2 regions of the Brevundimonas sp. SPF441 genome follow, and region 1 is predicted to be linked to the other one. Evidence: riboswitches for the same ligand, from Rfam matches in the RefSeq annotation. Region 1 holds a riboswitch; the other holds the start of a gene.
What was found. A riboswitch is a leader RNA that binds a small molecule or an ion and turns the genes downstream of it on or off. The one in region 1 is predicted to bind cobalamin.
Positions count from the first base shown of each region.

Region 2: it holds a riboswitch for cobalamin, as region 1 does, so the genes downstream of both, GGC30_RS04345 (TonB-dependent siderophore receptor) here and GGC30_RS00490 (DUF1852 domain-containing protein) in region 1, are expected to answer to the same signal.

Region 1 is NZ_WJWX01000001.1:89,306-101,315, forward strand. Features, by position in the region: gene GGC30_RS00460 (YncE family protein) at 1-1,232, opposite strand, end outside; gene GGC30_RS00465 (DUF305 domain-containing protein) at 1,236-1,619, opposite strand; gene GGC30_RS00470 (HPP family protein) at 1,852-2,511, shown strand; gene GGC30_RS00475 (arylesterase) at 3,220-3,759, opposite strand; gene GGC30_RS16395 (hypothetical protein) at 3,791-3,958, shown strand; gene GGC30_RS00480 (ABC transporter ATP-binding protein) at 4,000-4,692, shown strand; gene GGC30_RS00485 (ABC transporter permease) at 4,689-7,202, shown strand; cobalamin riboswitch at 7,277-7,485, shown strand; gene GGC30_RS00490 (DUF1852 domain-containing protein) at 7,593-8,579, shown strand; gene GGC30_RS00495 (methionine synthase) at 8,609-9,670, shown strand; gene GGC30_RS00500 (acyl-CoA thioesterase) at 9,667-10,461, shown strand; gene GGC30_RS00505 (cytochrome c) at 10,949-11,515, opposite strand; gene GGC30_RS00510 (MFS transporter) at 11,512-12,010, opposite strand, start outside.
Region 2 is NZ_WJWX01000004.1:71,022-83,031, reverse strand. Features, by position in the region: gene GGC30_RS04365 (YqjD family protein) at 1-153, opposite strand, end outside; gene GGC30_RS04360 (fumarylacetoacetate hydrolase family protein) at 291-959, shown strand; gene maiA (maleylacetoacetate isomerase) at 956-1,591, shown strand; gene GGC30_RS04350 (aldo/keto reductase) at 1,687-2,607, shown strand; gene GGC30_RS04345 (TonB-dependent siderophore receptor) at 2,591-4,414, opposite strand; cobalamin riboswitch at 4,560-4,769, opposite strand; gene mutS (DNA mismatch repair protein MutS) at 4,820-7,501, shown strand; gene lpdA (dihydrolipoyl dehydrogenase) at 7,562-8,968, opposite strand; gene GGC30_RS04330 (TonB-dependent receptor) at 9,147-11,996, opposite strand.

The DNA.
Region 1 (12,010 bases):
AGGACATAGGGCTTGCCGGGTTCGAGGCCTGCGGCGGCGATCTGCAGCATCTGCACCTGCCCCTGCTCGAACAGGGTCGCCTGCGACCGGGCGTCGTCCTCGCCTGTCAGAACGAGTTGATGCGAGGCGCGAGCGGTGCCCAGGGGCATGAGGTTGGCCCTGCCGTCACCCTCGGTGACCGCACGCGGCACATAGGTGACGCCCTGCGGTCCCTGACCTACCGGCACGGTGGCGATCACGCGATTGGCCAGGGTGTCGATGACCGCCACGCCGTCGCCATTCTCCAGTCCGACGTAGATCCGCGAGCCGTCGCCGGAGGGCCACAGACCGTGCGGCAGGGACCCCACCGCGATCGCGGTCACGGGGTCGAAGGTGTCGGTGCGGAAAACCTTGACAACGTTCTCGGTCCCCACCGTGACATAGGCGAACTGACCATCCCGATTTCGCACGATGTTGACGTGATTGGTCAGCGGGCCGGTGTCGAGCGTCTGAAGCACGGCGAACGGCGGACGGGCGTCGAACACCATCGTCTTGCCCACGTCCTTCAGCGTCATCCAGACCTGGTTCCCATCGGGCGTGGCGGCGATGTCTGGGCAGAACGGACTGGCCTGGGCCACCCGACCGACGATCTGACGGGTCGCGGTCTCGACCACGACTGTCTCGGGGCTGAAGCTGGAGCAGATGTAGGCGTAACGGCCGTCCGGCGAGAAGATGGTCATGCCTGGCCCGTTGGGCGTCTCGACCCGGGCGGTTTCCTGATAGGTCGCGGCGTCCAGCACCGAAATATAGGCCTCGCCCCGCACCGTGACCCAGACCTCTTTGCCGTCAGGCGTGAAGAAGGCCTCGTGCGGAGAGCGTCCGACATAGGTGGTGTGTTTGACGACGTTGGTGGCCGTGTCGATGAAGCTGACCGAGTTCGACCCGATCGAGACCACGGCGATCGTCTTGCCGTCCGGCGCCGCGCCGATGCCGTGGACCAGCAGCTGACCCCTGTAGAGCGGGCTGAGGTTGGCCGGGGTCGGCTCGCCGAGGGAGATCACGCCCAGAAGGCTGTTGGTCGAGGGATCGACCACCGAGACGGTGTTGGAGAACTGGTCGGCCGAATAGAACCGATCCTGGCCGCTGATCGGGATGGCGGGCGCCGCCGCCGCGCCGGGAACCTGATCGGCCAAGACCGGGGATGCCATCAGGGCAAGCGCCAGGACGAAGGGCGTCTTCGAAACGAAAGTCATGGGTCAGTGTCCGGTATGAGGTGCGGCGGGCGCGTTGGACGTCGGGCGGGTGGCCGAGCGGTCGAGGAAGGCTTGCATCAAGGCGATCTCCTGGGTCTGTTCGACGATGATCCCCTGGGCCAGACGGCGCATCGGCTCGTCCTTGCCGTAGGCGAGTTCGATCCGCGCCATGTCGACCGCGCCCTGATGGTGAGGGATCATCATGGCGGCGAAGTCGCGGTCAGGATCGCCGGTCGGCGCGATCGTCATGGCGGTGTGCATGCGCGACATGGCCTCGGCCATTTCCGTATCGAAGGGGGAGCGTGGCGTCTGGGCGAAGGCCATAAGTCCTGCGCCAAAGAGGGCGGCGACAGCCAACAGGCCGGTCAGTTTCAAGGAGGAGGTCATCATCGGGACTTTCGGTTCATCGCCATCCTGACGGTTGGACAATCGACCATCCAACGGAGATTGTTGCTGAGAACGTTCGCGACCGCCGAACGATCCATCTGTTTTTCCGGCGCGAGCGGGCTAGGTTGCGCCCATGACCCTGGATCAACTCCGCATCTTCGCCATGACCGAGGTCAAGCATTGCAGACGGGCAATCCCTGTGTGAAACGCCCAACGAACGCAGGAAGTCGCCATGCAGCTATTCCGACCCATCCTGCCCGGCACGACCATCATCGATCGTGTTGTCGCCTGCATCGGAGCCCTAATCGGGATAGGGGCGACCGGGCTCGCCGCTCGATGGATACTGGGACCGGACAGCCCAGCATCCTTGGTGATGGTCGCATCGATGGGAGCCTCCGCCGTTCTCGTCTTCGCCGTTCCCGCAAGCCCTCTTGCACAGCCTTGGCCTGTGCTCGGCGGCAATGTTGTTTCGGCCGCCGTTGGCGTGGCGGTCGCCCACCTGCTCGCCGACCCCATGCTCGGTGCAGGAATCGCGGTCGGAGCGGCCATCGCGATGATGTCGCTTCTTCGCTGTCTACATCCGCCAGGCGGGGGAACGGCTCTGATCCCGGTTATTGCCGGCGTCGGCGCACCAGCGGCGACGTGGTTGTTTCCTTTTTTGCCGGTCGCGCTCAACGCCGCGTTTTTGATTGGCTTCGCCTGGCTCTTCCACCGCTTCTCGGGGCACCGTTACCCGAGGGTCGTCCAAGTCGCGACAGCACCAACATTCTCAATCAACGACGACGACATCGCCTACGCACTCTCGCAAATGCACGAGCCTCTGGACGTAAATCCAGGCGACCTCCGCATCATTGCAACATTGGCTGCCGAGCACGCGCGACGTCGCAGGTGAAACGTCCGTCAACTCCCTAACGCTGCACGCGTCTGCTTTGAAGAAGGGCAGCCTCGAACCGAGGCTGCCTCGATGAAGCGGACCTTTCGAACGTCTCAAAGGAGTCATGAGCCGACGCACTGACGCCGCTGAGTTATCCACAGAAGCGATTGGGACCTTAAATCGGACGAACAACCAACACCGTGGGCTACTGCCTCTGCAACACTAATGGGGTCAGAGATCGCAACGGCCGCCTAGGCAAGAAGCGGCGAAAATCTTATTCGCTACAGCATGTTATTCGTGCAACAGATGCCGAACTCGTGCCATCTGCGAAATAGAACGGGCCATGTGGTGCCATCATGGCCGGGCTCGCACCTCGAAGTCGAGAGTCCAACGCTCGTTTCCCGCTCGGCGAAGATCGGTCATGCGCGCGGCGATTTGGCGATCCAAGCCGTCGAGCAGAGCCTTGCCGCCGCCGACTGAAGCAATCCGCATTCGTCTGCCAGAATGGGCCGCTTTCGCCCTTCAGCGTGAAGCGCAGATGCAAGGTGTCGTTGGCTTTGAGCATAGGTTGCTCGGACATGAGTCGTTTCAGAGAAAAATAGGCCCCGTCGCACAGGGCGACGAGGCCGAAAGCCTGTTTGGGAGGAAACGCCCAGGAAGGACAAACCCGAATGGCGATGGGAGACTGGGGGTTCAAGGGCGATCCCATGACCTTCGCCGCCTGCCTTAACCCCCAGACAGTGCAGCCGCCACGACCGGCGCCAAGCCGTCGGCGATGATGCGCACCCCTTGGGCGTTGGGATGGATGCCGTCGGGCTGGTTGTAACGGCGATCCAGGGCAACCCCTTCCAGTAGGAAGGGATAGGTCGGAACATCTTCGTTGCGCTCCAGGTCCGCGAAGATGCGGTCGAATTCGGCGGTGTAGGCGCCGTACTGGGGCGGAGCCTTCATCCCCGCGAGCAGGACGGGAATATCGCGCGCCTTCAGCGAGGCGATGATCGCCTCCAGATTGGATCGGACCGTTTTGGGATCGACGCCCTGGAGCATGTCATTGCCCCCCAGGGCCACGATGCACAGGTCGGTGTCGTCCTGGACGCTGTAGCCGACCCGGGCCAGTCCGCCGCCGGTCGTGTCGCCCGAAACCCCGGCGCCGCGAACCCTCACCCGGAGCCCCTTTGCCCTCAACGCCTGTTCCAGGCGCACAGGCAGAGCCTCGGCCGAAGGCAGGCCGAAGCCGGCGGTGATGGAATCGCCCAACAGGGTCACGATTTTTTCGGGTCCGTCCGAAGGTGCAGCCGTGGGTGAAGGCGACACCGAGGGCTCAGCCGGCACCTTTGACGTGTCCTCTTTCGAGGCGCTGCATCCGGCAAGGACTAGCCCCACCCCTCCGGTCAAGAGCGTGCGGCGGCGGATGGGCGGCATGGGCGAACTGGGCTTTGGAGTCATGATCTACACCCCCATATAGGGACCAGCTTTCCTCCTCCCAATCCAGCAGGCGACATATCGATGGCTTCAGCCGCTCCGCTCGTCCTCGACGGCGTCGTCCTCACCCTGCCCTCGGCGGCAGGACCCGTGGAAATCCTTCGTGGCGTGGACCTGGTCGTAGCGCCGGGCGAGACGGTAGCGATCGTCGGCCCCTCCGGATCGGGCAAATCCTCGCTGATCTCCATCGCCGCAGGGCTGGAAACCCCGACTCGAGGCCGAGCCATGCTGTTCGGTCAGGATATGGCCGCGCTGGGCGAGGACGGCCGCGCCCGCCTGCGTCTGGGGCGCGCCGCTCTGGTTTTTCAAAGCTTCCACCTCCTGCCCAATATGACGGCCGAGGAAAATGTGTCCGCGCCGCTGGAGTTGGCCAACAGACCGGGGGCAGTGGCCTTGGCGCGCAGCTGGCTGGAGCGGGTCGGCCTGGGCGCCCGGCGGTCGCATTATCCTCATCAGATGTCCGGCGGCGAGCAGCAGCGCGTCGCCCTGGCCCGCGCCCTGGCGATCGGCCCGGAGCTTCTCTTCGCTGACGAACCGACCGGAAATCTGGACGGGACCAACGGTGCCCTGGTCGCCGACTTGCTGTTCGACCTGGTTGGCGACAGCGGCGCCGCCCTTGTCATGGTGACCCACGACGACCGTCTCGCCGCGCGTGCGGATCGGATCGTGACGATGCGCGACGGCCAGGTCGTCGCCCCGGCGCAGGCCTCTGCATGAGGCTCGCCTTCCGCTTCGCCCGCCGCGAACTCCGTTCCGGAATTGCGGGATTCCGTATCTTTCTGGCCTGTCTGGCGCTGGGCGTGGCGGCAATCGCCGCCTCGGGATCGACCGCAGAGGCCTTCCGCCAAGGGCTGGCCAGTCAGGCGCGGGAGATTCTCGGCGGCGACGTGGTGTTCAGCCTCGACCAAGGCCGGTTCAGCCCTGACCAACGCGCCGCCTTCGCCGCCCTGGGGCCCGTGGCCTATTCTGTGCGAGTCAACGGCATGGCCGAAACCGGAACCGGCCAGCGTCGTCTGGTCGATATGCGCGGGGTCGACGCCGCCTATCCCTTGGTCGGCGCGGTCAAACTGTCGGGCGCCCCTGATCTGGCCACGGCCTTGCGCGTCGAGAACGGCATAGCGGGGGCCGTCGTCGAACAGGGCCTGCTGGACCGATTGAATCTCAAGCTCGGCGACACCTTCACCGTCGGCGGCGCGCGGTACGTCGCCCGCGCCGTCCTTCTGGCCGAACCTGACCGACTTGGCCGGGGCTTTGCGCTCGGGCCGCGCGTGGTGACGACGGTTCCCGCCATCGAACAGGCCGGCCTGCTCGCGCCCGGCGGCCTGTTTGGCGAGGCGGTGCGCATCGCCCTTCCCGCCGGCGTCGATCCCAAGACCGCCATCACAAGCATCGAAAAACAGTTTCCACAGAGTCGGCTTGAAGCCCGGGATCGGTCGGAGGCCGCCGCCGGCGCTGGACGGCTGATCGATCAGCTGGAGTATTTCCTGGGTTTCATCGGTCTGGCGTCCCTGGTGGCTGGAGGACTCGGTGTCGGGGGCGCTGTCTCGGCCTATCTTGAGGGGCGCAAACCGTCGATCGCGACGCTGAAGGCTCTGGGTGCCGAGGGCGGGCTGATCCGCGACATCTATCTGATCCAGATCGGCGTGTTGGCCGCCGTCGGGGTCGCTATCGGGCTGTTGATCGGGGCCGTCTCACCGCTGGTCATCGGCGTGCTGGCGAAGGACAGCCTGCCCATCCCCGCCCTCTTTGCGGTCTATCCGGCGCCTCTGGTTAACGCCGGAACATTCGGCCTTTTGGCGGCCGCCGCCTTCGCGCTCGCGCCCCTAGCCCGCGCCCGCGCCACACCGCCTTCCGCCTTGTTCCGTCGCCAGCTCACCGACCGACCCGTCCTCGGCGTCGAACTGGTCTTTGCTGTCCTGGCCGCGATCGGACTGGCGGGTCTGGCTCTTTGGACCGCACCGTCGAAACTTGCTGCGGCCGCCTTGATCGGCGGAACGGTCGTCGCCTTCGCCCTTCTGTGGGCGCTCGGCCGTGCGGCGGCCTTTTTGGCCGGGCGTTTGAGACGACACGCCGGCGGCGCGGTGCGGCTGGGGCTGGCCAATCTCGCCGGCCCGCGCTCGGCGGCGCGCACCGCCTCCCCCGCCATCGGCCTGGGTGTCGCGCTTTTGGCGATGGTGGTCCTGATCCAGTCCAGCCTGCTGGGCCAGATCACCGAGGTCGCACCACGATCAGCCCCATCCATCGTCTTCACGGAAATCCCCGCCGATCGCGGCGCCGCATTCGATGCGGCGGTGGCGAAGGTGATGGCGACGCCCGGACCGGATCGCTATCGGCGCCTTCCCCTGCTGACCGGGCGGATCGTGCGGTTGAAGGGCGCGCCGGTCGATGTGGACGCCCTGCCTCAAGGCGAACGCTGGGCCTTCGATCAGGACATTCTTCTCTCCGCCTTGGCCGGCGCGCCGGACGATGCGAATGTCGTGTCCGGCGAATGGTGGTCCGCCGACTACGCCGGTCCGCCTCAGATCGCCCTCTCGCAAGATCTGGCCAAGGCCGCCGATCTCAAGGTGGGCGACAGCCTGACCCTGCAACTGCTGGGCCGCAAGATGGACGTGCGCATCGCCGCCCTTCGTCGCACCGAGCCGGGCGGGTTCGGGACCAACTTCATGCTCGTCCTCAACGCCGCCGCCATCGAGGGCGCCAATCCGCGCAGCGTCGCTATCGCCCGCGCCTCCCGCGCCGAAGAACGAGTCCTGACCCAGGCGCTGGGCGCAGACTTCCGAGAGGTGAACATCATCAGCGTCCGCGAGCAGCTTGAGGCCGCCGCCACCCTGTTCGACCGCCTCGCCCTGGCCATTCGCGGGGCCGCGGCCGTCGCCGGTCTCGCGGGCCTGCTCGTTCTTATCGGAGCTATTGCGGCGGGCGTGCGCGAGCGGGCGCGCGAGGCCGCCGTCCTCAAGGTGCTGGGCGGCTCCCACGCCCAGATCCTGAGCGCCTACCTCGTTGAATACAGCCTGGTCGGCGCCATCGCCGGTCTGGCCGGCCTCCTTCTCGGCGCCGCCGGCGCCTGGCCTGTCGTGATCCTCGCGTTCAAGGCGACATGGAGTGTGGACTGGACCGGCGTCGTTCTTCTTCTCACCAGCGCCACGGGCGTCGCGGCTCTGGGCGGCGGTGTGGCGGCCCTGCACGCCCTGTCGCGACGCCCGGCGCCGGTTCTTCGGTCGGATTGACGACGGCTAGGCGAACGCCGGCCAAACACATAAGGATATCCTTATGGGTTTCTTGACTTCGGCGTCGAGTGCGGGTCTCATGAACAGGTCGAGGTTCTGCGCGTCGCTTCCGGGCGATGCGGGGCTAAGAGGGAAGCCGGTGTGATGCCGGCGCTGCCCCCGCAACTGTGAGCGGCGAGCCGAAGGTCCATTTCGTGTCACTGACGTCTTCGGACGTTGGGAAGGCCGGGCCCGAAGCCGTGACCCGTGAGCCAGGAGACCTGCCCCGACAGATAACGTCCTCCGGCGGGGTGTCCGGTCAGGTCGCATGAACGCCGCGACGGGACGACTGCGCGCGAGCGGTCGCGCGTCCCTGTCCGCTGTCTCGCCACAGCATCAACGGCAGAGACCATGGCGAGCACCGACTTCACATTCAGGATCAAGCGGACCGCGCTCGACGAAGACTATCGGCCCGCCGAGACGACGAGGATCACCACCAATTTCGCGAACCTGGCGCGAGGCGAGAGCCGCCGGGACAATCTGCGCAACACCCTGCGGATGATCGACAACCGCTTCAACTCGCTGGCGCACCACGACAATCCGAGGGGCGATCGCTATGCACTGGAGCTTCAGATCGTCTCGGTCGAGTTGAGTCTTTGCTCGGAGCGCGACGACGCCTTTCCGCTGATCGAAATCCTGCAAACGACGATCATCGACAAGGAGACGAACCGGCGGATTGAGGGGGTCGTGGGCAACAACTTCTCCTCCTATGTCCGTGACTACGACTTCAGCGTAGTCCTGCCCGAACACCTGAAGGCGCATCCGAACGGCGGCGTGCCGGATGATTTCGGCGATCTGCACGGCAAGCTGTTCCGGCACTTTCTGACGTCGCGCGCCTATCGCGACAACTTCGCCAAGGCACCGGTCATCTGCCTCAGCGTCTCAAGCAACAAGACCTATCATCGCACCGGCTTCGACCATCCCGTGTTGGGCCTGGAATACGCCAACGACGCCTTCTCGCCGACCGACCGGTATTTCGAGAAGATGGGGATGAAGGTCCGCTACTTCATGCCACCGGGCAGCGTGGCGCCGTTCGCCCTGTACCATATCGGCGACCTGACCGGCGGCTACACCGACCTCGAACTGGCCAGCACCATCGCCACGATGGAGACCTTCCAGAAGATCTATCGGCCCGAAATCTACAACGCCAACTCCCCGGCGACCGAGCAGTATCAGCCCAGCCTGAAGGCGCAGGACTATTCGCTGACCCGCATCGTCTACGACCGCGACGAGCGCAGTCGGCTGGCCGTCGAGCAGGGCCGTTTCGTCGAGGAGCGGTTCATCAAGCCGCACCGCGCCCGTCTCGACCAATGGTCGGCCGCCTTCGCCGCCGCCTGATCAGTTTCCAGATTTCAGAGTCTCCCCTCATGAAAACCCTTCTCCCGACCTCGACCGCCGGCAGCCTGCCCAAACCCGTCTGGCTGGCCGAGCCCGAGACGCTCTGGTCGCCTTGGAAGCTGCAAGGCGATGACCTGATCGAGGCCAAGCGTGACGCCCTGCGCCTGTCGCTGGACGATCAGCGCCGGGCCGGCATCGACATCGTCAGCGACGGCGAACAGACCCGCCAGCATTTCGTCACGACCTTCATCGAACACCTCGACGGCGTCGATTTCGAGAACCGCAAGACCATGCGAATCCGCAATCGCTATGACGCCAGCGTCCCGGTGGTCGTGGGCGCCGTCAGCCGTCCGAAATCGGTCTTCGTCGAGGACGCCAAGTTCCTGCGCGCCCAGACCGACCAGCCGATCAAATGGGCGTTGCCCGGGCCGATGACGATGATCGACACCCTGTATGACGACCATTACGGCAGCCGCGAAAAACTGGCCTGGGAGTTCGCCAAGATCCTCAATGAGGAGGCCCGCGAACTGGAGGCCGCCGGCGTCGACATCGTCCAGTTCGACGAGCCCGCCTTCAACGTCTTCTTCGACGAGGTGAACGACTGGGGCGTGGCGACCCTGGAGAGGGCGGCCGAGGGGCTGAGGTGCGAAACGGCGGTCCACATCTGCTACGGCTACGGCATCAAGGCCAACACCGACTGGAAGAAGACGCTCGGCTCGGAATGGCGGCAGTACGAAGAGGCCTTCCCCAAGCTTCGGACCTCCAGCATCGACATCATCTCGCTCGAGGCCCAGAACTCGCGCGTGCCGATGGATCTGATCGAACTGATCCGGGGCAAGAAGGTGATGGTCGGCGCCATCGACGTCGCGACCGACACGATCGAAACGCCCGAAGCGGTGGCCGACACCCTGCGAAAGGCGCTTCAGTTTGTGGACGCCGACAAGCTCTATCCGGCCACCAACTGCGGCATGGCGCCCCTGTCGCGCCGGGTCGCTAATGGCAAGCTGCGCGCCTTGAGCGCCGGCGCCGAGATCGTGCGCGAGGAGCTGTCCCGCGACCTCTACTACGGCGCGGAAAGGTGCGAGCCGTGAGGGTTCGCCTGATCGACATGGTGTTCCCCGGCGACGCCAACCACCATGGCACCCTGTTCGGCGGCGTCGGTCTGGCCCATCTCGACAAGGTCGCCTTTCTGGCCGCCAGCCGTCATGCGCGACGGGCCGTCGTCACGGCGGGATGCGAGCGGATCGACTTCGCGGCGCCGGCCCGTATCGGCGAGATGGTCGAGGCGGTCGGCCGCGTCGTTCGGATCGGCCGGTCCTCTCTGGGCGTCGAAGTCGAACTGCACGCCGAAAGCCTGCTCAGCGGCGAGCGCCGTTTGTGCACGCGCGGGGCCTTCAACATGGTCGCGCTGAGGCCGGCGGACGATGATCAACCGTTGGCGCCCCTCGATAAGGCAGGCGAGGCGGACGATGGCTGGCTGAGGACCGCGGAGATGGTCTTTCCCGGCACGACCAACCACTACGGCACCCTGTTCGGCGGCGATGCACTCAAGCTTATGGGTAAAGCCGCCTTCGTCACGGCGACCCGCCATGCGCGCGAAGTCATGGTCATGGCAGCGACCAACCGTATCGACTTCAAGGCCCCGATCGACGGCGGCGACATGGTCGAACTGGTCTCGCGCGTGAAGATGGTTGGGCGAAGCGCCCTCTCGGTCGAGGTGCAACTCTGGGCAGAACGCCTCCTGACAGGAGAACGGCGACGCTCGACCACGGCCGAGTTCGTCATGGTGGCCGTCGATGACGCGGGAAGGCCAAAGGCGATCAAAAGCAAGTCGACTTCAGATGTGGTTGGCGGCGATAGACGGTGGTCTCGGATGCGCTAACAGCCGACATTGGTAGTCCGTCGGCATGGGACATTCGCGAACGTTGGCGCATGTCGAAAAATTGGTACTGGGCCGAGGTCCGCATCCGAGTCAAAAGTCGCCACATCTCCGTCGCGGGCATTTTGACATTTCCAATAGGTTAGCCGCGATTTCTCCCGGTTGCGCGAGCGTCGGGCACCAAGAGATTAATCGCCCCGACCGCGCGGCACTGCTTTCGAGCGCGGCAGGCTAGCAGAGCCTAGGCCGAGAGCCGGCGAAGCGTGATCGGCCCAAGGGTTCGGTCGCTGACCAGGGCGATGCCATGCGAGGCGGCCTTGCCGCGTACCCCAGCCTCCGTGCGCCCCATTTCCGCGGCGATCGCCTTCGCGCGTCATCGCTTGCCCGCGAGACGGGCCAGCTGTTCGACTTCCTGGTCGCTCCACTTCTCGGCCTGAGGAGGGGCCGGTCTAGGCGAGACATCATACCCCATGGCGAAACTCCGAAACGATCAGCGCGGCGGCAGTTCGCGGGTGAGATAGGCGTGGACCGTCTGCAGGTCCTCATCGCTGGCTTCGAGGCCCAGACCGATCATCCGCCCGATGATCTCCGACCAGCCGTCCGCAGTCCGCCCCTTGGCCGTAACCATCCCGATCGCGTGGCAGCTCGTGCAAACGCGCTGGACCGTCTCGCGCCCTGGCCCGGCCGGCAGTCCCGCGCGCACGATCGCGGCAGGCGGCGGCGAAGCCGGGGATTGCGGCGCCGGCGCGGGCGGCGGCGTCGCCCCCTTGACCTGAGGCGCGGCGGTTGGCGCCGCAACGGCCGGGGTCGACATTGCGGTCGGCAACTCGGTGGCTATGGTCTCGGCTGCGGCCGGCGCCGCCGGCGTCGCGGCGACTTCGACAGGCACTGCGGCGGGAGGGGGCGCCGGGTGATTGTTGTAAGCGTTGACCGCCGCCTCGCGGTTCCTGGCCTCGGCGGACTCGGACTGTCCGCATCCTGCCAGGGTCAGGGCGGTCGTTAGCGCGATGATCGTCACGGGCATGACGCGGCCGACGGAAGTTTGGATGCCGATCATCCTTCAATCCTCTCAACTTTACCGACTATGAAGGTGTAGGACACGGCCCCCAGCAGGGCCATGACGCCGATGAAGGCCAGGCCGCCCAAGAACGACCCCGTGGCGGCGACGATGAAGCCGATCAGCATCGGCGTGATGATGCCGGCCAAGTTGGTGCAGAAGTTGAACACCCCGGCCGTCAGGCCAACCAGACGTTTGGGCGCGACGTCTGAAATCAGGGTCCAGCCTAGGTTCGACATCCCCTGCCCGAAGAAGGCGACCGACATCACGGCGACGACAAGGGCGTCGCTCTTGATGAAGGCGGCGAGGATGATCGTGGACGACAGCAGCAGCCCGCCCACGATGGGCAGTTTGCGGCCGAAGGTCGCCGAACCGCTCTTTTTGACAAGATAGTCCGACAACTGCCCGCCGATCAGGACGCCGACCGAGGCGGCGATGAAGGGCAGGACTGCGACCCAGCCGACTTTAAGCCAGGGCATGCCGCGCTCGACCGCC
Region 2 (12,010 bases), on a different contig from region 1:
GCGGACTTCGTCGCTCTTGGCGCGCAGCTTGGCCTCGGCCTCGGCGGCCTTGTCGCGCAGGCGTTGGGTCTCTTCGCGGGCGCCGGTCTTCAGATCCTCTTTGAGGGTCTTCAGGTCGGCCTTGATATCTTCTCGAGCCTTGGTGGTGGCCATGGTGCGCGCTCCGTTGAAAGCTTGGCGGTAGAATAGAGAACCCCGTGTTGCAACGCCACATGCGCAACGAGGTTCCGTTAGGTGGGTCGGCTGTGCGCCTCTCGCCACGGGCTTTTCGCCGCACTAGAACGGTCGCCATGACCCAATGGCTGTTCGCGCCCCGCCCCGCCCCGTCCTTGCCGATCGTCGGATCGGGCCAGCGGTTCCCCGTTCGCCGCATTCTGTGCGTGGGCCAGAACTACGCCGCCCATGCGCGCGAAATGGGGTCGGACCCCGACAAACAGACGCCCTTCTTCTTCACTAAGCCGGGCGACGCCATCGTTTCCGACGGCGCGAACCCATCCTATCCGTCGGCCACCGCGAACCTGCACTACGAGGCCGAACTGGTCGCCGCGATCGGGCCGGGCAAGGATGGCGGCGTCGCTATCGTCGGCTGGGCCGTCGGCTGCGACCTGACCCGCCGCGATCTTCAGGCCGAGGCCAAGACCGCCGGCCGGCCCTGGGACGCCGCCAAGGGGTTCGATCAGTCCGCGCCCTGCGGTCCCATCACCCTGGGCGACCTGCCGTCGCCCGATGGCGCCATCCGCCTGAGCGTCAATGGCGAAACCAGACAGGACAGCGTCCTGAACGACATGATTCTGAACCCCGACCGGATCGTCGCGGCCGCCGCCGCCCTGTGGTCGCTGCAACCCGGGGACCTGATCTTCACCGGCACCCCGTCCGGCGTCGGCCCGGTCAAGCCGGGCGACCGCGTGGTCGTCACCATCGACGGTCTGGAAACGCTCAGCTTCGAGATCCAGCCATGATCCTGCACGGCTACTGGCGCTCGGGCGCCAGCTACCGGGTCCGCATCGCCCTGAACCTGAAGGGGATCACCTACGACAACGCCGCTCACGACCTGCGCAAGGGCGAACAGAAGACGCCCGACTATGTGGCGCTGAACCCGCAGGGCATGGTCCCCGCCCTCCAGGACGGCGATATGGTCCTGACCCAGAGCCCGGCCATTCTGGAATGGCTGGAGGAAACCCGCCCCGACCCGGCTCTGCTGCCGAAGGGGGCGAACGACCGGGCGAACGTGCGCGCCATGGCCGCGCTGATCGGCTGCGACATTCATCCGCTCAACAATCTGCGCGTGTTGAAGGCCATCCGGTCTGAATTGAACGCCGATCAGGCCGCCGTGGACGCCTGGGCGGCCCGGTGGATCGCGCCGGGCTTCGACGCGCTGGAGGCTTTGGTCGCCCGCCACGGCGCCGGATGGAGCTTCGGCGACGCCCCGACCCTGGTCGATTGTTATTTGATTCCGCAGATGTATTCGGCGCGGCGCTTCAACATGGACCTGTCGCCCTGGCCGCGTCTGCTGGCGGTCGAACAGACCGCCCTGGCCCACCCCGCCTTCGCCTCGGCCCACCCGGACTTGCAGCCTGACGCCGACGCCTGATTTTCGCCTCAGTGCGCATATCAGCGGTGGATAAGTAGGGTTCGCTTAAGGTCTCGCTCAGCGTCCCTTAAGCATTGGCGATCATAGTGTCGGGCGTGTCGTATTCCCCCGCCACACCTTCGGCGTCGTCGCCCATCCATCGCCTGGCCCTCGCCGTGGTGACCGAGCCCGAGCGCGCGCCCGGCGCCTTCATGAGCGCGCCGTCCGGCGCTCGCGAGGAAGCCATGCGTTTTCTGCTGCAAACCGGAGCCGACGCCGGGGTCAAGCTGATCGCCACCCGGCCCGAGGGCGACGGCGAACGCCTGTTGGGCCAGGCCTGGCCCTTCCCCTCGCCTTTCCAGGTCACGGTCCGCACCGTGCCGCTCAGCGAAGGTCTGGACCGGGTCGAGGCCCGCGCTCGTCGTTCGCTGGAGCGGATGGGCCTACCGCGCGGTGACGTGCTTCTGATTTCCAACGCCGCCGATCTGGCCGGCGCCGAGGGCCGCGCCCTGTGGGATCGCGCCCGCAGCCTGAAGGATCGCGGCCTGTTCCGCCGCATCGGTTTCTGCGCCACGATCGAGGACGGCCCCGCGCTTCTGGCCCGCCGTCTGGAAGCCGATGTGGTCCAGGTGCCCTGCAGCCTATTGGACCAGCGCGCGGCCCAGGACGGCGTGCTGGAAGCCATCGCCGACACAGGCGCCTCGGTTCATCTGTCTTCGGTCTTCGCTGGCGGCCTGCTGTTCGCCGGCGGCGACGATCTGCCCACCGAACTGGCCAGTCATGCCCAGGCCCTGTCGCGCACGCGCCGGCGTCTGGCCGAGCAGCGCTGCGATCCGATGCAGGCGGCGCTCGGTTACGCCCTGGCCCTTCCCGGCGTCGACAAGGTCGTGGCCAGCGTCGCCTCGGCCGCCGAACTGCGCGCCATCCTGGCCGCCGCCCACGCCCCCTGTCCCAATCTAGACTGGTCGGCCCTGGCGCTCGAGGCGCCGGCGGCCTTCACCGCCGACGCCCGCGCCCGGATCAGTAGCGCAGCCTGATCCCGACATAGCCGGACCGTCCCGGCTCGCCGTATCCGAACACCTGCTGATAGTGTTCGTCGCCCAGGTTCTCGATCCGCGCCGTCAGCGTGACCTGATCGGTCAGTTCATAGGCCGCGTTCAGATTGGCGGTGACGAAGCCGTCGCGCGCCACGGTCGAGAAGCCGCCCGAATCGTCCTGATCGCCTTCCGCCCGCACGGTCAGCGCGCCGGACAGACGGTCGCCCGTCCAGCCCAGGGTCGCCGAACCCGCGTGTTCCGGCACTCGCAGCAGGCGCGCGCCTGTCGTGCGGTCCGTCGCGTCGGTCCAGGCATAGGCCAGGGTCAGGTCGAAGCCGCCGCCCAGCAGGGCGCGGCCTTCCAGCTCGAACCCGTCCGAACGCGTCTTGGCGACATTGATGTAGCGACCGGCCGAATAAGTGATCTGGTCCTCGACATTCAGGCGATAAAGGGTCGCCCGCCCGTCCAACCGTCCGTCGGCCGAGGCCCAGCCCAGGGCGACCTCGACGCTGTCGGCCGTTTCCGGCTTCAGCTCGGGATAGGGCCGAGGCGCAAAGCAGAAGTCGCAGACCGCCTGGCTGACCGTCGGCGACTTGAAGCCTGTGCCATAGGCGCCCGACAGGATGAAACCCCCGGCCAGATCATAGGCCGCCGACACCCGCCCCGTCGTCTTGGAGCCGAAATCGTCGGTGTCGTCATAACGCAGTCCGCCGGTCAGGTTCAGCGCGCCGACATCGTATTGGGCCACGCCGAACACCGAGGTGATCGACAGGTCGCGCGACAGGCCTGACGACAGGGCCGCCGAGGCCTCGTTCCGCTCGACGCCGAACGCATAGTCGATGTCCTGCGCCTGGCCGTTCGCCTGCCAGCGATAGGCCTGACGGTCGCCGGTGAAGGTCGAGCCGAAGCCGCCGCTGACCGAGCTGCGATCCAAATCCGACGCCGAGACGCTGAACTGATGCGTCAGGCCGAACGCCTTGGCCGTCACCCGGCCAAAGCCCGACCACTGCTCGCTTTCCTGGGTGTCGTCGGTGTCGGCCAGCGCATAGTTCGGCGCCGGGAAGCCGTCGATATCGGCCTTGGATTTGTTCCAGCGCACCGATCCATCGACCTTGACTGCATCGGACAGGACATAGCGACCCTTGGCGCCGAGCGTCGTGCTACGGAAGCCGTCGGCCTCGGTGTTGCCGTCCGCCTCGTCCGCCGCCGAAATCCCGTCGGTGTCGAAGCGCGACGCATAGGCGCTGAAGGCGTAGGTCTCGTTGGCGACGCCCGCCGACACGCGGCCGCGCACGGTGTCGAAGCTGCCGGCCTCGGCCTCGGCGCGCAGGCCGTCGATCTCTTGCGTCGTGAAGGAAATCACCCCGCCAATGGCGTCGGATCCCCACAGCGACGACTGCGGGCCGCTCAGCACTTCGATCCGCGCGATATCGGCCAGCTCGAAGCTGGAGAAATCATAGGCGCCGTTCGGCTCGGCCGCATCGTTGACCGGCGCGCCGTCGACCAGGACCAGGGTCTTGCCGGGCGTCGCGCCGCGCATCCGCACCTGGGCTACACCGCCAAAGGCGCCCGAACGCGTCACCGACAGACCCGGCACATCGGCCAGGATGTCGGCGGCGAAGATCGCGCCGCGCTGCGCGATGATCTTGCCGTCGATGACGCGGGCGCCGGGCGTGTCGGCGACGATGGCCGGGATGCGGGTGGCGGTGACGATCACCTGGTCCAGCTGGGTCGCGTCCTCGGCAAAGGCAGGTGCGGCGAAGGCGGCCGCGATCGCCGCCGTCGAAAGAAGAATGGAACGCTTCATTGAGCGATACCCCCGTGTTCGGTCCCGCGAATGCGCGCGAGAGACCGTCATGAGCGAACCGACCCGCCAGACCGCTTAAGGGTCTGGACGGCGCAAGGTCGGGTCGCTTCCACGGAGAAACCGCGCTGCTGTCTGGTCCCGGACAGGAGCGAGCGACGTCGGCGGCCAGGTCTCCTGGCTTGCGGGTCGTAAACCGCCGTCCTCGCCTTCCCAGTTGCCCAGTGGCGCCGGGATCGAAACCCCGGACGGACGACGCTCTCGCCGCCTACAGTTGCGGGCACAGCCACGGCGTCACACCGTGTTCCCTTAACCGCCTGACGCGGCCTATCGCAGGGCCGACAAGCCTGTGCAAGAGCCGGTCAACGGCCTTGAGCCGCCGGGCGCGATCCGTCACCCTGTGGCCACATGAACGCCCCCGTCTCTCATCCCCCGGAAATCGCCGCCTCGTTGGAAGGCGCGACGCCGTTCATGGCGCAATATCTGACGGCCAAGGCGGGCCAGCCGGACGCCATCCTGTTCTTCCGCATGGGCGACTTCTACGAGCTGTTCTTCAAGGACGCCGAGGTCGCGGCGGCGGCGCTCGGCATCACCCTGACCAAGCGCGGCAAGCATCAGGGCGAGGACATTCCGATGGCCGGCGTGCCGGTCCATGCGATGGAGGGCTATCTCGCCCGCCTGATCCGCATCGGCCACAAGGTCGCCATCTGCGAACAGCTGGAAGACCCCGCCGAAGCCAAGAAGCGCGGCGGCAAGGCCGTGGTGCATCGCGGCGTGGTCCGGGTCGTCACCCCCGGCACCCTGACCGAGGACAGCCTGCTGGACGCGCGCGGCGCCAACCGTCTGGCGGCGGTCGCGGTGCGTAAAGGTCGGGCGGCCGTCGCCGTGGTCGAACTGTCGTCCGGCGCGGTCGACAGCGTCGCCTGTTCTATCGAAGACCTGGGCGCGGCCCTGGCCGCCTTCCGCCCGTCTGAAGTCCTGGTCACCGACCGTATGTATTCTGACGAGACCACCCGCGACGCCTTGGACGGCTCGGGCGGCGTGGTCCAGGCGCTGGCCGGCGCCATCGCCGAACCCCAGGCCGCGCGCGCCCGCGTCGAACGCCTGTACGGCGTCTCGGCGCTCGACGGCTTCGGCGCTTTCGAGGAGGCCGAGGTCTCGGCGCTGGGTCTGATCGCCGCCTATCTGGAGACGACCCAAGCCGGCAAGGTCCCTGCCCTGGCCCCGCCGCGCCGTCTGGGCGAAAGCGGCTTTCTGGCCATCGACCCTGCGACCCGCGCCAGTCTTGAGATCGATCGCACCCAGCGCGGCGAGCGCGAGGGCAGCCTGCTCGCCTGCATCGACCGCACCGTCACCTCGGGCGGCGCCCGGGCCCTGGCCGAACGCATCGCCCGGCCCCTGCGCGATCCCCTGGCCATCAACGAGCAGCTCGACGCCGTCGAATGGCTCTTGGAGCGCCGCGATCTGCGTCGCGATCTGCGCGACGCGTTGAAGGCCTCCTCCGACATCGCCCGCGCCGTCGGACGATTGGCGCTGGGTCGGGGCGGCCCGCGCGACCTGGCCGCCGTGCGCACCGGCCTGTCGATCGCGGAGGGCGTCGCCGGTCTGTTCGTGGGTCAGGTCGATCCCCTGACCGGCCAGCCGCGCCGCATCGCCTCGGCGCTGGACCGGCTGACCCTGTCTGCCGACGTCTCGCGGCTGAAGGCCGACCTGATCGACGGCCTGGTGGACGAGCCGTCCCATCTGGCCCGCGACGGCGGCTATGTGCGCCCCGACTATCGCCCCGAACTGGACGCCGCCCGCACCCTGCGCGACGACAGCCGCCGCGTCGTCGCCGATCTGGAGGCCCGCGCCGTCGCCGAGTCCGGCGTGCCGTTCAAGATCAAGCACAACGCCTTGCTGGGCTATTTCCTCGAAACCAGCGCCAAGGCCGCCGAAGCCTTGCTCCGCGCCGGGCCCGACAGCCTCTTCATCCACCGCCAGACCCTGGCGGCCCAGGTCCGCTTCACCACCGTCGAACTGTCGGAACTGGACGCCAAGATCAGCCAGGCCGGCCACCGGGCGCTCGCCATCGAAGGCGAGACCTTCGAGGGCTGGCGACGCGAGGCCGCCCGGCTGGCCCAGCCGCTGCAGGCCGTCGCCGAGGCGCTCGCCGAACTGGACGCCCACGCCGCCCTCGCCGAATGGGCCCAGGAAGTCGGCGCGACCCGCCCGATCGTGGACGACACCCTGACCTTCTGCGTCGAGGCCGGCCGCCACCCCGTCGTGGAGGCGGCGGTCAAGGCGGGCGGCGATCCCTACACCCCCAACAACGCCCGGCTGGACGGGTCGGGTCAGGACGGATCGCGCCTCGCCATCGTCACTGGCCCGAACATGGCCGGTAAATCGACCTTCCTGCGCCAAAACGCGCTTCTGGTGATCCTGGCCCAGGCCGGCGCCTTCGTGCCCGCTCGGTCCATGCGGCTGGGCGTGGTGGACCGTCTGTTCAGTCGCGTCGGCGCCGGCGACGACCTGGCGCGCGGCCGCTCCACCTTCATGATGGAGATGGTCGAGACCGCCGCCATCCTGACCCAGGCCACGCCGCAAAGCTTCGTCGTTCTGGACGAGATCGGGCGCGGCACCGCCACCTACGATGGTCTGGCCATCGCCTGGGCCACGGCCGAGGCCCTGCACGAGACCAATCGCGCCCGCACCCTGTTCGCCACCCATTATCACGAGCTGGCCCAGCTGGAGACGCGGCTGGATCACGTCTGCAACCTGTCCATGGTCGCGCGCGAGTGGAACGGCGAGCTGGTCTTCCTGCACGAGGCGGCGCCCGGCGCCGCCGATCGTTCCTACGGCGTTCAGGTCGCCAAACTAGCCGGCGTCCCAGCCTCCGTCGTCGCCCGCGCTCGCTCGGTGCTGAACCGGCTGGAAGGCGAAAAGGCCGCCGCCGCCCGACTGGACGACCTGCCCCTGTTCGCCGTCGCCGAGCCGGAACCGATACGCGGCCCCTCCCCCGTGGAACTGGCCCTGCGTGACGTGGACCCCGACGACCTTACCCCGCGCGAGGCGCTGGAGGCGCTTTATCGGCTGAAGGGTCTGGCCTGATGTGACGAAGGCCCGGACGTCGCCATCCGGGCCTTGCTTGGAGTCTCGAGCCGTTTCGGATCAGGCCTGCATCATCCAGCCTTCGACATCCATGGCCGCCTGACGGACGGCTTCCGAACGGGTCGGGTGGGCGTGGCAGGTACGGGCGATGTCTTCCGACGCGCCGCCGAAGCTCATGGTGATGGCCGCCTCGTGGATCATCTCGCCGGCCTGCGGGCCCATGATGTGGACGCCCAGCACCTTGTCAGTCGCGGCGTCGGCTAGAACCTTCACGAAGCCGTCGGTCTCGTGATTGATCTTGGCGCGGCTGTTGGCGGTGAAGGGGAATTTGCCCTTCTTGTACTGAACGCCGGCCGCCTTCAGCTGGTCCTCGGTCTGACCGACCCAGGCCACTTCGGGGAAGGTGTAGACGACGCTGGGGACCAGCGCATAGTCGACGTGGCCGTATTTGCCGGCGATGGTGTCGATCACGGCGACCGCGTCTTCTTCCGCCTTGTGGGCCAGCATCGGACCGTGGGTCACGTCGCCGATCACCCAGACGCCATCCGCCACCTTGAAGTGGTCATGGTCGATGAAGCCGCGCTTGTCCGGCGTCACGCCGACGCTCTCCAGGCCCAGACCGTCCGTGTACGGACGACGGCCGATGGCGACCAGCACCACATCGCCCTTGATCGTCTCGGCAGCGCCGCCGGCCGACGGCTCGACGGTTAGTTCCACCCCGTCCTTGCCCGACTTGGCGCCCGTGACCTTGGCGCCCAGTTTGAAGCTCATGCCCTGTTTGGTCAGGATGCGCTGGAAGGCGGTGGCGACCTCGGTGTCCATGCCGGGTGTGATCCGGTCCAGGAACTCGACCACAGTGACCTCGGCGCCCAGACGGCGCCAGACCGAACCCAGCTCCAGGCCGATGATGCCGGCGCCGACCACGATCAGCTTCTTGGGCACGGCCGGCAGCGACAGGGCGCCGGTGGAATCGATGACCTTGCCGTCTTCAAAGGCGACGCCCGGCAACGGGGTCGGCTCCGAGCCGGTGGCGATGACGATGTTCTTGGCGTCCAGCGTCTGGACCGAGCCGTCGGCGGCGGTCACCTCGACCTTGCCCTTTCCGACGATCTTGCCCTTGCCCTTGATCCAGTCGGCCTTGTTCTTCTTAAACAGGAACTCGATCCCCTTGGTCAGGGCCGTGACGCTGTCGTCCTTGGCCTTGTGCATCTGGCCCAGGTGCAGCTTGGGCTGGACCTCGATGCCGATCTTGGCGAACTCGGTGTTTGCGGCATTCCACAGTTCCGAGGCATGCAGCAGAGCCTTGGATGGCATGCAGCCGACGTTCAGGCAGGTTCCGCCCAGCGTCGAACGCATCTCCACGCAGGCGACCTTCAGGCCCAGCTGGCCCGCCCGGATCGCGGCGTTATAGCCGCCAGGGCCTCCGCCGATGATGACGACGTCGTAGGCGGCGGTGGCTTCGGCCATGGTATCCTCTGGTCTTCTGGCGCGCGGGGAAAGGCGCGCGGACACTAGCGCCGACCCCGCACGGGTCAACCGCTAGACCCCATATGGGGCCGCGTTTCGAGCAATTGCAGAGGCGGAAACCACGAAAAAGGGCCGGACGTCGCCGCCCGGCCCCTTCGATCATGTCTGACCGGCGCGCTCAGAGCTTGAAGCGTACGCCCAGGAAGACGTTGTAGCCGAACTTCTCGTACTCGTAGGTCCGCTCTTTGACGCCGTAGTAGCGGACGCCCGCGCTGTCGGTCAGGTTCTTGGCCTCGCCGAACACTTCCACCCCATTGCCGAAGTCGTAGCTGGCGGTGAAGTCCAGCTGGCCGCGACCCTCGACATAGAGGTCCTTGCCGGGGTTGGTCGCGTCGATCGCCTCCAGGAAGTCGCTGCGATGCGTGTAGGAGATGCGGGCGCTGAAGCCGTACTGTTCGTAGAACAGGGCGGCGTTATAGGTCTCGTCAGACTGACCCGGCAGAACGAAGGTGTCGCGACCGGCGAAGGCGCGGCTGGTTTTGATCTCCGCATCCGTCAGCGTGTAGTTGGCGAAGACGCCGAAGCCCGACGCCCAGCCCGGCAGGAAGTCGAACGTCTGCTGCCAGTTGAACTCGATGCCGGCGATATGGCCGTCACGGGCGTTGCGGGCCTCGGTGACCTGAGCGACCGTGGTGGTCGGGGTGACATAGGGCACGCCGTCCGTCACCAGGGTGAAGCGGTAGTTCGACAGGTCCTTGTAGAAGGCGTTGGCCGAAATCACGCCCAGCGGACGCAGGTAGTATTCCAGTCCCGCATCGACGTTGTTCGACAGGGTCGGCTTCAGGTCGGGATTGCCGCGCGTGACCGTCGTGCGGCCGCTGTCGGTGGTTTCCAGAACGCGCGGAACGATGTCGGTATAGTCCGGGCGCGAAATGGCGCGGGTCAGGGCGAAACGACCGACCAGCTGATCGCTGAAGCTGTGGCGCAGCGTCAGGTTGGGGAACAAATCGGTCTGGTCGCGATCGACCTTGACCGGAGTCTGCGCGCCGGACAGGGCCACGCTGGTCGCCGAGCCTTCGAAGTCGGTCTTCTCGACACGCAGGCCGACCAGCACATTGGTCGCGCCTATATCGAACCGGGCCTGGCCGTAACCCGCCAGAATATCTTCCTGCGCCGTATAGTCGGCGGTGATCGACTGCGGAATGCGGCGCACGCCGGCGGCCGGATCGGGATTGGTCGAGCCCGCGCGGACGCGGTCGAAATAGTCGGTTACCAAGCCCGCATCGAACTTGAAGCCCAGATTGTAGTCGTAGTTCTGCGACGGACGATCGCTCAGCAGCGGGGCCAGCGTGCCGGAGCTGGCGGCCGCGCTGCGGTCGCGGAACCGCTCTTCATCGGCCGCCACGTCGCGGGTGCTGTATTTGGCGCCGAACTTCAGCTCGACTTCGCGGCCGCCGATGACGGTAGGCAGCGACAGATTGGTCTTGAACGCCACATCGTCCTGCTCGGTCGTGTTCGAGCGGAAGGTGTTTTCGCGGAAGCTGTAGTTGTTGGCGTTCAGATAGAAGCCGGTCGGCTCGCTGAAGGCCGAATAGGTCGGTTGATAATGGTCGGCCGTGTTGTAGGACAGGGTCGTCGCGCTGGAGCGATAGACCAGCTCGTCGCGATGCGGATAGGTCTGTTTGCTGTTGGCGAACGACAGGGCGCCGTCCCAGACCGCCCCATTGCCGAACGTCTGCTCGCCGCCCAGCACCAGGGTGGAGATGTCGTTCTCCTGGGTGCGGTGACGCAGTTGCTTGTAGATGCGGGCGTTGGTGAAGGTCGCGCTTGTGTCGGTCGAACCCGGCTGCAGCGTTCCGTCGCTATAGGTGAAGTTCAGCGTGTTGCGGAACTCGTCGTCGCGGAACTGGGCGTAGGAGCCCTTGACCCACAAACGGATGGCGTCGCTGGGCCGCCATTCAAGCGCGCCGGTCACGGCCTTGCGGGTCCGTTCGGTCTCGTAGTCCTTGAACAGGGTGTTCTCCAGACCCCAGATCTGGCCGCCGCCCTGCGCGGCGTTGCGGTTGATCAGAACCCAGCCGTTTTCGACGTTGTCCGGGCGGCGGTTGGTCTCGGAATAGCTGACGGACACCAGGGCGCCCAAGGTCTGATCCAGGCCGAAGACGTTGGACGCCGTGGCGCCCGCGCGTGTGTCCGAACCACCGTAGTCGTTGTAGCTGCCGCCCGCATAGCCGCTAACGGCCAGGCGGCGCTTGTCGAAGGGCGAGCGGGTCTTGATGTCCACGGCGCCGGCGATGGAATCGGCGTCCTGGGCGGGCGTCAGGGTCTTGGACACCTCGACGCTGGAGACGATGTCCGACGGCAGGGTGTCCAGATCGACGGCGCGGGTCGTCGGCGACACGGCCGGGATGGCGACCCCGTCCACCGACACGGCGGTGAAGGCGGCCGGCGCGCCGCGCACATTGATGTAGCGCCCTTCGCCCTGGTCGCGCTGGATAGCGATGCCCTGGACGCGTTGCAGGGATTCGGCGACGTTGGGGTCGGGGTAGCGGCCGATGGCGTCGGCCGACAGGACGTTGACCGTGCCTTGCGCATTCTTCTGCTGGTTCAGCGAGCGGGCGACGCCGTCGGTGATCACGCCGGTCACGACCACGTCGGCCACGTCCGTCGCAGACTGGGCGCCCAGCACGATGGCGACGTTGGCGTCTTCGCCCGGCGTCGTCACGACCGTCTGGCTAGTCGAGGGCAGGCCCAGATAGTTGACCTCAAGCACCATGGAGCCGCTGGCGGTCGGCAGGGTGAACTCGCCCTGGGTGTTGGTCACGGCTCGCTGGCTGGTCCCGCGCACCAGAACCTCGGCGCCCGGCAGGGGCGCGCCGGCGGCGTTAGTCACCCGGCCGTAGATCACGTCGCCGGCGACCGCAGCTGATGCCGAGGCCACGGCGTCGACATCGGCATGGGCGGGCATGGCCAGCGGCGCCAGGATCATCGGCGCGATCGCGGCGCCCATCAGCAGGTTCAGTTTCATGTCAGGTCCCCTTC